Chitinimonas arctica: one gene and its partner. The protein of the gene in region 2 interacts with the protein of the main gene of each other region in a pairwise test. Links are inferred from orthologs where the notes say so. Each region holds a gene or a part of one and is shown on either strand. Other genes may lie near its edges.

Evidence for each region.
Region 1: the proteins of gyrA (region 2) and gyrB interact in binary tests that used the Escherichia coli proteins (3 or more experiments, as listed by UniProt). The link is inferred for Chitinimonas arctica from one-to-one orthologs.

The regions. Positions count from the first base shown.
Region 1 is NZ_CP041730.1:2,451,631-2,456,078, forward strand. What follows is about bases 1,065-4,118. They hold gyrB (DNA topoisomerase (ATP-hydrolyzing) subunit B), read right to left. Parts: upstream 3,763-4,118; coding sequence 1,366-3,762; downstream 1,065-1,365. Other genes in these bases: FNU76_RS11125 (glutathione S-transferase family protein), read left to right, coding at 1,065-1,118; dnaN (DNA polymerase III subunit beta), read right to left, coding at 3,839-4,118. In the rest of the region: FNU76_RS11120 (NAD(P)-dependent oxidoreductase), read left to right, coding at 1-470; more of FNU76_RS11125, read left to right, coding at 483-1,064; more of dnaN, read right to left, coding at 4,119-4,448. UniProt on the Escherichia coli protein: DNA gyrase negatively supercoils closed circular double-stranded DNA in an ATP-dependent manner to maintain chromosomes in an underwound state.
Region 2 is NZ_CP041730.1:3,894,818-3,900,415, reverse strand. Bases 1,453-4,631 are described here. They hold gyrA (DNA gyrase subunit A), read right to left. Parts: upstream 4,278-4,631; coding sequence 1,653-4,277; downstream 1,453-1,652. Other genes in these bases: FNU76_RS17760 (OmpA family protein), read left to right, coding at 4,471-4,631; FNU76_RS17770 (PaaI family thioesterase), read right to left, coding at 1,453-1,607. Outside these bases: serC (3-phosphoserine/phosphohydroxythreonine transaminase), read right to left, coding at 1-597; FNU76_RS17775 (PaaI family thioesterase), read right to left, coding at 691-1,122; more of FNU76_RS17770, read right to left, coding at 1,125-1,452; more of FNU76_RS17760, read left to right, coding at 4,632-5,139; outer membrane lipoprotein periplasmic chaperone LolA, read left to right, coding at 5,272-5,598. UniProt on the Escherichia coli protein: A type II topoisomerase that negatively supercoils closed circular double-stranded (ds) DNA in an ATP-dependent manner to maintain chromosomes in an underwound state.

The DNA of each region.
Region 1 (4,448 bases), 1.4 Mb from region 2 along the record:
ATGTAAAAGCCTTGAGCGGCGCGATCCGCGGTCACGATCTGGTAATCAGCGCTTTCAACCCCGGTCTGGACGCCGATGGAAGCGGCACCCGGGCCATCATCGACGGCGTCAAGCGTGCCGGCATTGGCCGCTTTTTGACCGTGGGTGGTGCCGGAACGCTGCTTCTGCCCTCGGGTCAACGTGTGGTGGACCAACCGGACTTCCCGGCCGAGTGGAAAGAGGGTTCACTGCGCACGGCAGCGTTCTTCGAAACACTACAGAAAGAAAAGGAACTGGACTGGGTGTTCCTCAGCCCTGCCGCCATGCTGGTACCTGGAGAGCGCACCGGCCGGTATCGCATTGGCAAGGATCACCTGCTGACCGATGCGAAAGGCGAGAGCCGAATTTCGCTGGAAGACTTTGCATCAGCGATGCTGGACGAAGCGGAGCAGCCCCGGCACCACAGCGAGCGCTTCACGGTGGCCTACTGAGGAGCCAAGACCATGCTGACGATCTATTACTGTCCACTCGCCTGCTCGATGGCGAGCCATGTCGCGCTGGAGGAAGCCGGCGCGACTTTCGAGGCGAAGAAGATCAACATCTTCACTGGCGAGAACCGGAAACCCGATTACCTGGCAATCAACCCTCGCGGCAAGGTGCCGGCGCTGCGGTTTGATGACGGACGGGTCTTGCTTGAAAGCACCGCGATCCTTGGATGGATCGGGGAGACCTATCCCAATGCCGAACTGCTCGGGGCCGACCAGCTCGATCACGCCCGCACCATCGCGATGTGTGCCTGGCTGTCAAGCAGCGTCCACCCCGCCTTCATGCAATTCGTGCATCCGGAGCGGTTCAGTGACGACAAGGCCACGCATGCGGCCATCAAGGCACATGGCAAGGAGAGCTTCTGGGCCTATCTGCGCGAGATCGACCAGATGCTGGCGCACAGCCAGTGGGTCATGGGCGAACACTTCACGGTCGCCGATCCGTATACCCTGGTGTTCTACCCCTGGGGAAAGGAGCTTGGATTGCCAATCAAGGAGTTGAAACATCTCACCGCAATGAAGGATCGCCTCATCAACCGCCCTGCGGCCAGGCGGGCATTGGAGCGCGAAAAGAGCGTTCTGTTGAAGATGTAAGCCACCTTTGGGAAGCAGAGGAGCATGGCTCGTAACATCACGAATGATCATGCACACGCGAGCGCAGGCAAGGGTGGCCTCGATACCTGATGCACCAACTGAGCTACTTCATTAGCACAGTGAAGCTTACATTTCCGACTGAGGTACAAAAAAGCCCTCGAAAGGTGAGGGCTTTTTCAACAACTGTGTCACAGACTTTTCACTAACTTGGCACAGTTTTCACTTTCTGTGGCACCCGACAACACCCTCAAACATCAATATTCCGCGCAATCAAAGCATTCTTCTCGATAAACGCCCGACGCGGTTCCACATTGTCGCCCATCAGCGTCGTGAAGATATCATCCGCCGCCATGGCATCCTCGATCTGCACCCGCATCAACCGCCGTACAGTCGGGTCCATCGTCGTTTCCCACAACTGATCCGGATTCATCTCACCCAGACCTTTATACCGCTGCACGGTCATATTGCGGCGCACTTCGTTCAGCAACCACTCCAGCGCGTCCTTGAACTCCCTGACCGGCTTTTCATGATCGCCACGCTTCACCACGGCATCCGCATCCAGCAGTCCAGACAGCATATCCGCGGTACGGCGCAGCTGCACATAGTCGCCCGAATGCAGGAAATCGTGATCCAGGTACTGGAAGGCGATATTGCCGTGCACGGTCTTTTTCAGACGCAGGATAAACGCATCGTTCTTGTCGTCATGATACGGCTCAAGCACAAAAGCCGGATCGGCAATGGCAGCCATCAAACGCGTAGCAGACTCGCGAGCCGCCGCTTCGCTGCTCATGTCCAGCGCGCCGGTTCTGAGCAAGGCATACAACACGGTCGGGTCGATCAAACGGCTTTCGCGCTCGATTACGGCCTGAGCCAGCAGGTACTGGCGGGCGATCAGGTCCAATGCCTGGCCTTCCAGCGGATCGGCACCGCTGCGAGGAATCAGCTGGGCACCGCTCAAGGCCAGTTTCAACAGGTACTGGTTGAGTTCGTGATCGTCCTTCTGGTACTGCTCGTTCTTGCCATGCTTGACCTTGTACAAGGGCGGCTGGGCAATGTAGACGTAACCGCGTTCGACCAGTTCGGGCAGCTGGCGATACAGGAAGGTCAGCAACAGGGTTCGAATGTGGGCGCCGTCCACGTCGGCATCGGTCATGATGATGATGCGGTGGTAGCGCAGTTTTTCCAGGTTGAAATCGTCCTTGCCGATGCCGCAACCGAGCGCGGTGATCAGGGTGGCGATCTGTTCGCTGGAAATCAGCTTGTCGAAGCGGGCGCGTTCTACGTTCAGCACCTTGCCGCGCAGGGGCAGGATGGCCTGGAACTTGCGATCGCGGCCTTGCTTGGCGGAACCGCCGGCGGAATCCCCTTCGACGATGTAGATCTCGGACAGGGCCGGATCCTTTTCCTGGCAGTCAGCCAGCTTGCCGGGCAGCCCCAGGCCGTCCATGACACCTTTGCGGCGGGTCAGTTCGCGGGCGCGGCGGGCGGCGTCGCGGGCACGGGCGGCGTCGACGATCTTGCCGCAGATGATCTTGGCTTCGATCGGGTTTTCCAGCAGGAAGTTGTTCAGTGCTTCGCTGATGACCTCGTTCACGATCGGACCGATTTCACTGGAGACCAGTTTGTCCTTGGTCTGGCTGCTGAACTTGGGGTCGGGCAATTTCACCGACAGCACGCAGGTGAGGCCTTCGCGCATATCGTCGCCGGCGGTCTCGATCTTGGCTTTCTTGGCGATCTCGCTTTTTTCGATATAGCCATTGAGCGTGCGTGTCATCACTTGGCGCAAGGCGGTCAGATGGCTACCGCCATCCCGCTGCGGGATATTGTTGGTGAAGCACTGCACGGTTTCCTGGTAGGAATCGTTCCATTGCATGGCGACTTCGACACTCATGCCGTCTTTTTCGCCAAGCGCGTAGAACACCTTTTGGTGCAAGGCGGTCTTGTTGCGATTCATGTACTCGACGAAGCCGCGTACACCGCCGGAATAGGAGAAGTTCTCTTCCTTGCCGTGCACACGGTCGATCAGCACGATGGCCACGCCGTTGTTGAGAAAACTCAACTCGCGAATGCGCTTGGCGAGGATATCGAAATGGAATTCGATCAGGCCAAAGGTTTCCGGTGAAGCCAGGAAATGCACTTCGGTACCGCGGTGTTCGGTCTTGCCGACGACTTTGAGTGGCTCCACCGCTTCGCCTTGGCGGAATTCCATGCTGTGCACCTTGCCGTCGCGACGGATGGTGAGCCGCAGCCAGTCCGACAAGGCATTGACGACGGATACGCCCACGCCGTGCAGACCGCCGGATACCTTGTAGCTGTTCTGGTCGAATTTACCGCCGGCGTGCAGTTCGGTCATGACGATTTCGGCGGCGGAGCGCTTGAATTCGTCGTCTTCCTTGATATCGGTGGGGATGCCACGGCCGTTGTCTTCCACCGAAATGGAATTATCCGGGTGGATGATGACCTTGATCTCGTTGCAGTGACCAGCCAGCGCTTCGTCGATTGCATTGTCCAGCACTTCGAACACCATGTGGTGCAAGCCGCTGCCGTCTTGGGTATCGCCGATATACATGCCAGGGCGTTTACGTACGGCCTCCAGGCCTTTCAACACCTTGATACTGTCTGCGCCGTATTCCTGATCGCTCATCTTTTATCCACCTGCTGCTGTACTGATAAAAATGCCAAAGCCGGCCGAGATGGCCGGCTTGGTCATGCGGCCGCGCCTAAATGCGCATTGGCATCACGACATACTTGAAATTGGGTTCTTCCGGAACGGTTACCAGGGTACTGCTGGTGGCATGGTCGCCAAAGGCAAAAACCAGTGCTTCATGGTCCAGGTTGGTCAGCACGTCGATGAGGTAACCGATGTTGAAGCCGATATCGAGCGGATCGCCCTGGTAAGGAATCTCCAACTCTTCGGTCGCTTCTTCCTGCTCGCTGTTGTTGCAGATGATCTTCAAGGTCCCGTCGCCCAATACGATGCGAACGCCACGGAATTTCTCGTTGGAGAGAATGGCTGCGCGCTGCAGGGACGACAGCAGCTGCTGACGGTTCAGCGGTACCAGCTTGTCGTTGCCGGTTGGTACCACCCGGTTGTAGTCCGGGAACTTGCCGTCCACGACCTTGGAATGGATGACGATATTGCCGAACGCGAATTTGACCTGGTTCTGCGCGATCTCGATGGTGACTTCGTCGTCGATGTCAGCCAGCAGCTTGTACAGCTCGAGGATGGTCTTGCGCGGCAGGATGACTTCGTTGCGTTCGACTTCGTGTTCCATTTCGCAGGCAACAAAAGCCAGGCGATGGCCGTCGGTGGCGACCAGCTTGAATTCC
Region 2 (5,598 bases):
GATATTCTTCTGGGCGCCGCCGTAGATCAAACCGAAACGGCTGACATCGACAGGGCGCGACAGGAAGTTGGACGACATATCGCAGACCAGCGGTACCTCACCGGTATTGGGGACAAAGGGAAACTCGACCCCGCCCAGCGTTTCGTTCGAGGTGTAGTGCAGATAGGCCGCTTTCGGGTCGATCTGCCAGTTCGCTTCGGCCGGGACATAGGTATAGCCGCGATCTTCGCTGCTGGCGGCCACCCTGACCGTGTCGGCGAACTTGCGGGCTTCCTTCATGGCCAGCTTGGACCAATGGCCGGTATCGACAAAATCGATGCCGCCACGGCCACGCAGCAGGTTCATCGGCACCATGGCGAACTGGGTGGTGGCGCCGCCCTGCAGGAACAACACCTTATAGTTCTTCGGAATCCCCATGATGGCGCGCAGGTCTTCTTCGGCTTCGGCGGCGATATGCATGAATTCGCGGCCGCGGTGGCTCATTTCCATCACCGACATACCGCTGCCATGCCAGTCGAGCATTTCCTTCTGCACTTCGAGCAGAACTTCGCGGGGCAGGACGGCCGGGCCGGCGCTGAAATTGAAAACGGGGCTCATGGAGGCTCCAGAGTGTGATGGACGAGATGCTGACCAGGGGTCAGCCGGCAATTTCAAAGCTGGTTTCAGCCGTTGGACACGCGCTCGTATCTACTATGACAGCAGAAAATGTGCCCGTGCCACCGCCACCGGCTTGTTTTCGTCTTCCTGCCAGGCGGTCATGCGTACATTGGCTACCCGCTTGCCCTGCTTGGTGATATCGCAGCGGGCAAAAAGGGATTGCGCCCTGCCGGAGCGCAGGAAATCCAGCGCGAAATCGATGGTGCGAGGGACTTCGGCGGATTCGCGCGCCCATACCAGGTGCAGCAGCGCGGCGTTTTCCAGGAAGCCGCCGATGGCGCCGCCATGCAGGGCGGGCAGATGCACATTGCCGATATTGCGGTCGTGGAACGGCAATTCGAACAAGGGCTGGCCACGATCTTCGCGCATCACCACCCCCAGCAGCTGCGCGTAGGGGATCTGTTCGATGATGTGATCGTAATTACCGCTTTCCTTGGCGGCCTGCAGAAACTCAAGTTGCACCATGGTCAAGCTCCCTGCTCATGCTTGGGTCCCAGCTGCGCCTGGCTGGATTCGCGCATAAAGGTCGCTACCCCATGGGCGATAGGCTGATCGTTGCCTTCCTGATAAGCGGTGGCGCGGGTAAATCCGATCTGCCGCCCCAGCCGATAGCATTCGGCCGTGCAATACACCGGCTGACCCGGCGTAGCGCCGCGCACGTAGTCGATGCGCAAATCCAGGGTAGCGATGGCTTCCCTTTCTTCCAGCAGCGAGAACACCGCCAGCGCGCTGGTGGTATCGATCAGGGACGTCATCACGCCGCCGTGCAGCACCCCGGTGCGGGGATTGCCGACCAGCGCGGTATTGTAAGGCAGCCGCAAAATGGCACGGCCGCGTTCGCCATTGACGAACTCGAGGCCAATGGTGGCCGAATGAGGAATCTGGCAGAACCACTCTGCCACTTCCTCGAACAAAGCCGGATTGATTACCGGCAAGGGTAGGTTTTGCATCAGACCATCTCTCCCCGGGGCGCGGTACGCGCCCCGGTATTCAGCTTAGGCTTGAACGTCGTCGCCCGCACTGTCGGCAACGGCATCATCGATGCCTTCGCCACTTTCAATCTCTTCACTGCCTTCTTCTTCAGCGTCCGCGACCTTCTGGATACCGGACAACTTCTCGCCTGCATCCAGGTTGATCAGCCGCACGCCTTGTGCGCTACGACCGGTTTCGCGCACTTCCGCCACGGAGGTGCGGATCAGCACGCCGCCCGTGGTGATCAACATCAGCCCGTCGCTGCCCGTCACCAGGCTGGCGGCGACCAGGCGGAAGCCGGTCTTCTCGGTCAGATCCATGGCGATCACGCCCTGAGTACCACGGCTGGTATGGCGGAATTCGCCGATCTGGGTTCGCTTGCCGTAACCGCCGTCGCTGGCGGTCAGGACCTGCCAGTCTTCCGAATCGGCCACCAGCAGCGAGATCACGTCCTGGCCCTCGGCCAGCGACATGCCACGGACACCCCGCGTATCGCGGCCCATGGCGCGCACATCGTCTTCATCGAAGCGGACGGCCTTGCCGCCGGACGAGAACAGCATGATCTGATGGCTGCCGGAGGTGATGGCCACGCCGACCAACTGGTCGCCCTCATCCAGCGCGACCGCGATGATGCCCAGCTTGCGCGGATTGGAGAAGGCCGACAGCGGCGTCTTCTTCACCGTACCGCGCTGGGTCGCCATAAAGACGAAGTGATCGTCGGTAAAGGCCTTGACCGGCAGGATGGCGTTGATCTTTTCGCCTTCCTGCAGCGGCAGCAGGTTGACGATGGGACGGCCACGCGAGGCACGGCCGCCCTGCGGCACTTCATAGACCTTGAGCCAATAGACGCGGCCCAGCGAGGAGAAGCACAGCACGTAGTCGTGGGTATTGGCCACGAACAGATTGTCGATGAAGTCGTCTTCCTTGGTCGCGGTCGCCTGCTTGCCACGACCGCCCCGCTTCTGGGCGCGGTATTCGTCCAGCGGCTGGGCTTTCATATAGCCGGTATGCGATAGGGTCACCACCATTTCCTGCGGGGTGATCAGGTCTTCCAGGCTGATGTCTTCACCGAACGGCACGATCTCCGACTTGCGGCCATCGCCGAACTGGGCCTTGATCTCGGCCAGCTCGGTGGCGATGATTTCGGTGATACGGACGGGCTTGGCCAGGATGTCGAGCAGATCGACGATCTTTTCCATGACTTCGCGGTATTCCGCTTCCAGCTTGTCCTGCTCCAGGCCGGTCAGGCGTTGCAGGCGCATATCCAGGATGGCTTGCGCCTGTGCTTCGGACAGGCGGTAGCCATTGGCCTTCAGGCCGAATTCGGCCGACAGCCACTCGGGCCTGGCCTGGTCGCTTGCCACCCGGGTCAGCAATTCTTCCACCAGCTGTGAACGCCATTCGCGCGACATCAGCGCCAGCTTGGCTTCGGGCGGCGTGGCGGCCGACTTGATCAGGGCAATGACCTCGTCCACATTGGAGAGCGCCACCGCCAGGCCTTCCAAGGTATGGGCCCGTTCGCGCGCCTTCTTCAATTCGAATACGGTACGGCGGGTCACCACTTCGCGGCGATGGCGCAGGAAGGCTTCCAGGATCTGCTTGAGGTTCAGCAGCCGCGGCTGGCCATCGACCAGGGCCACCATATTCATACCGAAGCTGGATTGCAGCTCGGTCTGCTTGTACAGGTGGTTGAGCACCACCTCGGGCATTTCGCCCCGCTTCAACTCTATATATATACGCATGCCCGACTTGTCGGACTCGTCGCGCAGGTCGGAAATCCCGTCGATCTGCTTGTTGCGCACCAGGTCGGCGATCTTTTCGATCAAGGTCTTCTTGTTCACCTGGTAGGGCAGTTCGTCGACGATGATGGCCTGCTTGTCGCGGCTCACTTCCTCGATATGGGTGCGGGCGCGCATGACCACCCGGCCACGTCCGGTGCGATAGCCTTCGCGCACGCCGGCGATGCCGTAGATGATGCCGGCGGTGGGGAAGTCCGGCGCCGGGATATGCTCGATAAGTTCGTCTATGCTCATCTCACCGTTGGCCAACAGGGCCAGGGCGGCGTTGATGACCTCGCCCAGGTTGTGCGGCGGAATATTGGTGGCCATGCCCACGGCGATACCGGTCGATCCATTGACCAGCAGATTGGGCAGACGAGTGGGCAAAACGGAGGGTTCCAGTTCCTTTCCATCATAGTTAGGAACAAAATCGACGGTTTCCTTGTCGATATCCGCCATCAATTCAACGGAGATTTTTTCGAGCCGGCACTCGGTGTAACGCATGGCGGCGGCGCTATCGCCGTCGATGGAACCAAAATTGCCCTGGCCGTCTACCAGGGTGTAGCGCATGGAGAAATCCTGCGCCATGCGGACCAGGGTGTCGTAGATCGAGGCATCGCCGTGGGGGTGGAATTTACCCATCACCTCACCGACGATACGGGCGCACTTGACATACGGCCGATTCCAGAAGTTACTGGATTCCTGCATGGCGTAGAGCACGCGACGGTGCACAGGCTTCAGTCCGTCACGCACATCAGGGAGCGCCCGCCCGACGATCACGCTCATCGCGTAGTCGAGATAAGAACGACGCATTTCCTCTTCAAGGCTTACCGGGATGGTTTCTTTGGCAAATTGTTGCAAATCGGTCATTTTTTTGGCGTCTGGGCGGGCGAAATAAGTAAAAATTTTACCACGCGCAGCTACCACCCTCCAATTTGCCGTCAATTGTCATATTCTCTTAATTGCGGCGCGCTCCGCGCGTCAAGTAAACTCAGCCCCGACGTAGGCTCGGCAAACCATACCGTTGCTAAATTCCAACTCGAATCATCAAGGAGAACTCTCTATGCAGAAAATGAAGCGCACTCTCGTCGCTCTCGCACTGGGCACGGTGGCCATGTCCGCCTTCGCCGCCAAGGATGGTTACGCCATTGACGGCCGCGAAGCCGTTGTCCGCAACAACTACGGCGAATGCTGGCGCACCAACTCGTGGAGCAAGGACAAGGCCATCGAAGAGTGCGATGCCGTGGCAAAGAAGGAAGTCGCCGCCCCGGTGGAAGCACCTCGCGTCGTCGAAGCGCCTAAGCCCACTCCGGTTCCTGTCCAGGTGAAGATGGAAACCCTGACCCTGAACGCCGCTGCCCTGTTCGAATTCAACAAGGCCGTGCTGAAGGAAGAAGGCAAGCAAGCCCTGGATTCGGTTGCCAGCGTCCTGCTGGAACGCAAGTACGATCCAGCCAAGACCAAGATCGCCGTGGTTGGCCACACCGACCGCATCGGCAAGGAGTCGTACAACCTGAAGCTGTCGGAAGAGCGCGCTGCTGCCGCACGCGCCCAACTGGTGACCAAGGGCGTACCGGAAGGCATGATCACTTCGGCCGGCAAGGGTTTCTCCGAACCCATCACCAAGCCTGAAGATTGCAAGAAGGTGCTGAAGAACCGCAAGAAGCTGGTTGCTTGCTACGCACCGGATCGTCGCGTGGAAGTTGAAATCTACGCAACTGTCGAGAAGTAAGCCGTCTCGACCCCAGACAAAGCCCCGCCCCGCGCGGGGCTTTGTCATTCCCGGCCGAACCGGCGAGGTGACGGGCCACGGCGGCCCTCGTGCTAGACTCATCGGTCCCAGCTTAACCAACCGGTTCCTGCCATGCGCCGTCTCTTGTTTATCCTCTTGTCGCTGCCGAGCTTTGCCGGCGGACTCGAACAACTGAAGGGTTTCCTCGCGCAGACCCAGGCGTTTACCGCCAGTTTCCAGCAGACCGTCACGCAAAAGGGCGGCAAACAGCAGCACGCCGGCGGCACGGTGGCCATCCAGCGCCCCGGCAAGTTCGACTGGCGCTACGTCAAACCCTACGAACAAAGGGTGGTGGGCGACGGCAAGCAATTGTGGATCTACGATCCCGATCTCAACCAGGTCACCCGCAAGCAGCTGGACCGCGCCCTGGGCGATAGCCCGGCCGCCCTGCTGGCCGGT